3 regions of the Lysinibacillus sp. Bpr_S20 genome follow, and region 1 is predicted to be linked to each of the others. Evidence: riboswitches for the same ligand, from Rfam matches in the RefSeq annotation. Region 1 holds a riboswitch; each other region holds the start of a gene.

What was found. A riboswitch is a leader RNA that binds a small molecule or an ion and turns the genes downstream of it on or off. The one in region 1 is predicted to bind cobalamin.
Region 2: another riboswitch for cobalamin. It lies ahead of nikA (nickel ABC transporter substrate-binding protein); the one in region 1 lies ahead of MWJ95_RS05245 (ABC transporter substrate-binding protein).
Region 3: another riboswitch for cobalamin. It lies ahead of MWJ95_RS16100 (hypothetical protein); the one in region 1 lies ahead of MWJ95_RS05245 (ABC transporter substrate-binding protein).

The regions. Positions count from the first base shown of each region.
Region 1 covers NZ_JALNLQ010000002.1:129,167-131,441, forward strand. Annotated here, with positions in the region: gene MWJ95_RS05240 (acyl-CoA dehydrogenase family protein) at 1-366, shown strand, start outside; cobalamin riboswitch at 445-627, shown strand; gene MWJ95_RS05245 (ABC transporter substrate-binding protein) at 983-1,948, shown strand; gene MWJ95_RS05250 (FecCD family ABC transporter permease) at 1,945-2,275, shown strand, end outside.
Region 2 covers NZ_JALNLQ010000009.1:145,859-148,133, forward strand. Annotated here, with positions in the region: gene MWJ95_RS19400 (hypothetical protein) at 1-379, shown strand, start outside; cobalamin riboswitch at 488-679, shown strand; gene nikA (nickel ABC transporter substrate-binding protein) at 820-2,275, shown strand, end outside.
Region 3 covers NZ_JALNLQ010000006.1:155,158-157,432, forward strand. Annotated here, with positions in the region: gene MWJ95_RS16095 (hypothetical protein) at 39-587, shown strand; cobalamin riboswitch at 814-1,021, shown strand; gene MWJ95_RS16100 (hypothetical protein) at 1,219-1,761, shown strand; gene MWJ95_RS16105 (ABC transporter substrate-binding protein) at 1,763-2,275, shown strand, end outside.

The DNA of each region.
Region 1 (2,275 bases):
GCCTTAGAGCTTATTCGTTTAGTTGAAAAGTTTCATGTGCACGAAATGTTTGTCCGTGTCATGGAGGAACGTTTAGAAAAATTAGCTGACAGTCCATTAGTCGAAATTGTAGTGGATCAATTAGCAAAACTAGATTCAACGTTGCAAACATTTAGCCGTTTAGATGATGCTACGAAAACGTTTGAGGCAAAAAAGGTCGCAGAGAAAATGGCGCATTTATATGAAAGTGTGGTAGCGGTCGAATGGGCTCAAAAATTCGGTGGCAAATATGAGAAACTAGCAGATATTTATTTAGAGAACACATGGTCATTGCGTGAATTGGGTGCACCAATGAAAACGGTACAGTATTTTTCGGATATAGTGTAACTTCTTTGGCGCATAATGGATTTAATTGGGGGTCGTCTCGAATGGAGGCGACTTCTTTAATTTTCATGTATAATAAAATCAACTGAAAATTATAAAGGTTCTTTACTTAAGTAAAGTGAAAAGGGAAATCGGTGTAATTCCGATGCGGTCCCGCCACTGTATGTGTGAGTTTTTTCAATCTGCGCCACTGAAAATTTCGGGAAGGCTTGAAAAAGCGTATGTAGCACGAGCCAGGAGACCTGCCTTTATAGAAAACACGTTGTAGCCTACGAGGATAGGATGGTGGATTTTGTCATGGATTTTTTTGTGCAAATTTGACCCCCTCATTGTTTTCTGATGAGGGGTATTTGTTTTGGAAGATGAATGTCGATATATTTAAAAAATGGGCGATAAACTCACAATGTTAGGTGATAAATCGACAAAGTTGGGTGATAAACTCAAAATGTTGGGCGATAAATCTACATAGTTAGGTGATAAACTCAAAATGTTTGTGATAAACCTGCAACATTGAGCAATAAACCACAACATTAGCAGATGAAAATCTGAAAAGTATCGATCAATCAGAAAAACAAGTCGTTAAAAACTATATGCACAGGACTAAGGGGGATTTATTCACATGAAGAAAATTTGGAAAATAGGATTATCAGCATTTTTGGCAATTGGCTTGCTTGCTGCATGTAATACAAAAGAGGCAACAAAAGAAAAGCCCTCATCTACTGAACAACAAGAGGCAACGAAAGTAGATCAAGCAACATTCCCAATGACGTTAACGGATGCTACTGGCAAAGATATTACGCTAGAAGCACCTCCTGAAAAAATAGTCTCTCTCATTCCAAGTAACACTGAAATTTTATTTGGTCTTGGCTTAAATGATGAAATAGTGGGTGTAACAGATAATGACGATTATCCAGTAGAGGCTACTAAAAAAGAAAAGGTTGGCGGCATAGATTATAATATTGAACAAATTGTTGCTTTATCGCCAGATATTGTTCTTGCGCATGCATCGGGTATGAGCTATTCAAAAGGAGCAATTGAACAGCTTGAGGCTGCAGGTGTGAAAGTATTTGTAGTAGCGGATGCAAAAAACTTTAATGAAACTTACACAACGATTGAACAGCTTGGTCGTGCAACAGGAAAACTAGAAGAGGCTAAAAAAATAGTCGCAAATATGAAGGCAAAAGTGAAAGAAGTTGAAACAAAACTTGAGGGTGTTGAGCCAAAGAAAGTCTTTGTAGAATCTTCTGATGAGCCACAAATTTATACAGCTGGTAAAGGTACATTTATGAATGAAATGCTTCAAATGATTCATGCCGAAAATGTAGCAGCAGATTCAAACAACTGGTATGAAATTGATGCTGAACAAATTATCGCAAAAAATCCAGATGTCATTGTTGTCGCCTATAATTATGTACCTGATATTTTAACAAAAATACCGCAACGTCCAGGCTTTGAGACAATCTCTGCCGTGAAAAATAAAGCCATTGTACAAGTCGATGAAAATACGACAAGTCGTCAAGGTCCTCGTTTAGCAGATGGTCTTGAGGAATTAGCAAAGGCTGTCTACCCTGAGGCATTTAAATGAGTAAAACAATTGTAGCCTATGTAACAGCAATTACGCTTCTAATCATTAGCATCTGGTGTGGTGTGGCGATAGGCTCGGTTCATATTCCACTAGAAGTATTGTGGAATAAAGCGGCTGATGAAACAGCTGCCAATATTTTATGGAAAATTCGATTACCTCGAGTCCTGTTGGCAGGGCTTGTAGGGGCGTCACTTGCCATTGCAGGGGCAGCTTTTCAAGGCTTATTAAAAAACCCGTTGGCTGACCCTTATACGTTAGGGGTTTCCTCTGGTGCATCCGTTGGCGCAGTTATGACGATTTTTTTTAGTTTATCAATACCTGTAGTAG
Region 2 (2,275 bases), on a different contig from region 1:
CATCACCCTCAAAACTATTCATTATGACTGGAGCCAACCGGATGCATTACTAAAGATGAATTTAGAACGTTCCGACTGGATTCAACTCTGTTCATCGGAAGGTGGTCTTTTTGAGTATGGTTCAGATTCAGATATCATCGAAAATTTAAATCATTTCTTTACAAACTCCCCAGCGGACGCTCGGATTACAGGTTCATTAATTTTCGACCGAGCAAATGTAAATCCGGGATACCTCGGTTTTACAGAGTTTATCGGCGTGCAAATCCGATATCTTGGGCTGGAGGGATTGCAGCGAATTTTAACCCAAACCTCTTGGGTTTTAGAAGAATACCATGAAATTGAAAATATCTATATTCTGTTTTCTTTGAAGAAAGCGTGACTTACAATAAAAAGAAGTTTTTAATGTTAGTCATTATTTCGAGAATATTATTATATTCAGAAAATAAAATTGACGTGAACATTTGAGCATGATATGTTTAATACTAATTTCATAGCAATCATTACAAGTTTGAGTGAAAGATCTTTCATTCAATTAAATGGAAAATGGGTGTAAATCCCATGCTGTCCCGCAGCTGTAAATGAGGAGTTTTGTTTCAAATACCACTGAGTTATGACTTGGGAAGGTGAAGCAAAATAATGATTCATGAGCCAGAATGCCTGCTTGTAAGAAGATTCATTGACGATCTACGAAAGATAGGGAGATGGATGGAGGCTTACTTTAAGTAAGATTTTCTGTCCTTATTCTTTTGGAATAAGGTTTTTTTATGCCTTCTTTCTGTAGATTCTTAGTGCACCACGAACAGAGATAGGAGACAGAAAATGAAATTGACAAAGTATTTACTTCCTTTCATGCTTGTTTTGACCTTCAGTTTACTCACTGGCTGTACGAGCACAGATAATGAAAAGGGAGAGACAGCATCGAAACAGCAGACAGACGAAAAAATGATAACGATTGGCTGGCCACTAGATGTAGGACCATTAAATCCCCATACATATTTACCAAATCAAATGACAGCACAAGCAATGGTCTATGAATCATTGGTTGAGTATAACGATGATGGGACAATTACGCCGAAATTAGCGGAAAGTTGGGACATCTCTAAGGATAAAACGGCTTATACTTTCCATTTAAGAAAAGATGTGAAGTATTCAGACGGAACGGCTTTTAATGCAGACAATGTAATTCGTAATTTTGATGCAGTACTAGCCAATCGTGATATGCATGCTTGGATGGGCATGGTCAACCATATTGTGGAGGTTGTAAAAGTGGATGATTCTACTATACGTTTGAAATTGGATGAACCCTATTACCCTGTCTTAAATGAACTTGCTTTTGTAAGACCTTTCCGTTTTTTAGGGGATAATGGATTCCCTAAAGGGGATGCGACGCAAAATTCAATCAAAGCGCCTGTTGGTACAGGCCCATGGGTATTAACCGATTACAAAAAAGACGAATATGCCTTATTTAGTCGAAACGACAACTACTGGGGAGAAAAACCACTTGTTGATAACATAAAAGTAAAAATCATTCCTGATTCTGAATCGATTTCGTTGGCCTTTGAAAACGAAGAATTAGATTTAATTTATGGTCGAGGCATTATTAGTTTAGATAACTATACGTTTTTAAAAGATAGCGGAAAGTATAAAACCACAACATCTGAACCTTTGTCAACGCGAGCGCTGCTATTTAATACACAGTCAGGTCCGTTAGCAGAATTAAAAGTACGTCAAGCGATTCAATATGCAATCAATAAAGAGCAAATGGTTGAGACGATTACAAATAGTACAGAAAAGGTTGCGAATACACTATTTTGGGATGCTATTCCTTATGCCAATATTGATTTAGCGCCAATAATAAATAATCCTAAAAAGGCGCAACAATTGCTAGACGAAGCGGGATGGAAGCTACAGAAGGGCGAAAAAATTCGTACTAAAAACGGACAACCGCTCACATTAGATTTAATTTACATTGCAACAGATGCGATTCAAAAGCCAATGGCGGAATACATGCAAGGTGAACTAGCAAAAATAGGCGTACAGTTGAATTTAGAAGGCGCAGATGTGATGGTAGGTCTGCAAAAATTAATGGATGATCAAGTTGATATTAATTTCTGGCGTACAAATGGACCACCAACAGATCCACATAGCTTTGCTAATGAATCAGCTACACCAAACGCTAATGGTGTCTATGAAGCGAAATTAGGCTTACAAAATGCCAAAGAAATCGATAATAAAATCCATCAATTATTAGTAGGTACAGATGAAAAGGAGCGAG
Region 3 (2,275 bases), on a different contig from region 1:
TTTTTTACGTTCTGAAACAATAAAGGTAGGGATGAATCATGGAAAAAGAGATTTTGCAACTTTTTAGTAATTTAACAGAGCATGACCGAGATATTCAATATAAATCATACGAAGAATTAATGAAAATTATGCAGGAACCAGTTGACTGGACATATTCAGTTTGGGAACAACTTGTTCAGGCTCTTACATCTAAAAATGGACATGTCCGTGCAAGTGCTGCACAATTTTTATGCGCATTAGCAGCAAAAAGTGACCCTGAAGAAAGAGTGTTAGAGGATTTCTTAAAGATTTGGGCAATAACTTATGATGAAGAAACAGGAACGGCGAGGCATACTTTGCAGGCGATTTGGAGAATAGGTTTAGCAGGGCAGGTACAAAGAGATTTAGTCGTTTCATATTTGGCGAAAAGATTTCAAATATGCCTTGATGAAAAGCACCCGACATTGATACGTTATGATATTATTGTATCTTTTAAAAAGCTATTCGATGCAACGAATGACCCAAAATTACTAGAGATTGCACGACGTTTAATAGAAGAAGAGGAAGATGCAAAAAGCAAAATGAAGTATAAGAATGCCATCCGTTAAACGTTTGGAATGGCTATTTTTTGTACAGATTCTTTCGTTAAAAATTAAGCAATTCATTATATGTATCAAAACAAATACCAGCACGAGTATGGGAAATGTCTCTGAAGGCAATCAAAAATATTTGTGTGCATAAAGATACCTACATGATTTTATTCATCGTATTTGTTTATTCTAATTCCACAGCTATTTTTTCCTATCAATCTATGTTAAACTGCATAACAAGTGAATAATTCTTGCAGAATAAGGGTGCTGAACTATAGCATAATCGGGAATTCGGTGAAAATCCGGAGCTGTTTCCGCAACTGTAAGTACAGAAATCATAAAAATATGCCACTGTTGAACTATTTAATGGGAAGGCTTTTTATGACTCACGACGTGATTATAATGTAGTGAACTGTACAAGCCAGGAGACCGACCTTTGTTTGAACGTATAGATAACTCTTCGGAAGCTAGGAGAATATGCGGCAAATACATAGGCTTTGATGTGTCTACGCGACACTATTTTATGTTATTTTCGTTGTTTCCTTAGGAGTGGAAACAACGTTTTTTATGTGCACTTATTAATGCATCTGATGAGATTCACGGATGTTATAAGTAAGAGTTTTTCACGAGGGAAAGCGGGGACTTAGATTTGAAAAAAGATGCACGTTATTCTTGTTATCCATTTATGCGTGAACAGGCATCCACAGTAGATTTTGAAATTCGAACGGATAGCCTTACTACACATATTGGTGTCGCTTTGGCGGCGGTGAAAAAGGAAAATGTAAAAGTAGTATCAGATGATTTACTTACCATTTTGCCAATGGCTTACCATGTAAATGGCTCTGTCCGAGGTAAATTAGCAGTAACCGCAGATGATTTGACTTGGCTAAGTAATCGCTATGATTTCTATGTTAGTCATGTTAAGGATGAAATACAAAACTTTGTATTACCTCAAGGAACAGAGGCTGCTACTGCATTACATTTATGCCGCAGTGAAGCGAAAAAATCATATCGTGTTTTGCACAAAGTATCTGAAGAACGAGAAGTACCAGCTATTCTCTTTGATTACTTAGGATTACTGGCCAATGTCTTTTTTGTAATGGCTGTCTATATGAATCAGCATGCTGGTATTGCTGAAATACCGTTTATTAGTAAGTCATACCCGATGAAAAAGAAAAAGGAGAATCAATGAAATGAAGAAAATGTTAAAGCTGCAATGGCTTTCAGTATTGATGCTGGCACTTGTATTAGTTGGCTGTGGTACGAAAGAGGATACTAATAAAAAGACCGTTTCTAAAGAAGATCAACAAGTCGAGAAAACAAGTTATAAAGTTAAGGATGACCGTGGCGTAGAAGTAGAGTTTGCTGCAGTACCTAAAACTATTGTTTCGTTGCAACCGAGTAATACAGAAATTTTATTTGCTCTAGGCGTTGGCGATAAAATCGTTGGTGCAACAGAATTTGATACGTATCCAGAAGAAGCTCAAAAAATTGAGCGTGTTTCTGATTCCGTAAAATTCAATAGTGAGCGTATTTTAACGTTAAAGCCAGATGTAGTTATTGCCTATACAACTGGAAATGAAGAAACGTTAACGGCATTAAAAGGTCTCGAGGATGCAGGTATTAAAGTGTTTGCCATTCAATCAGCTACTTCATTTGATGATGTTTACGGTGATATCCAACAAATCGCAACGGTGATGGGAATC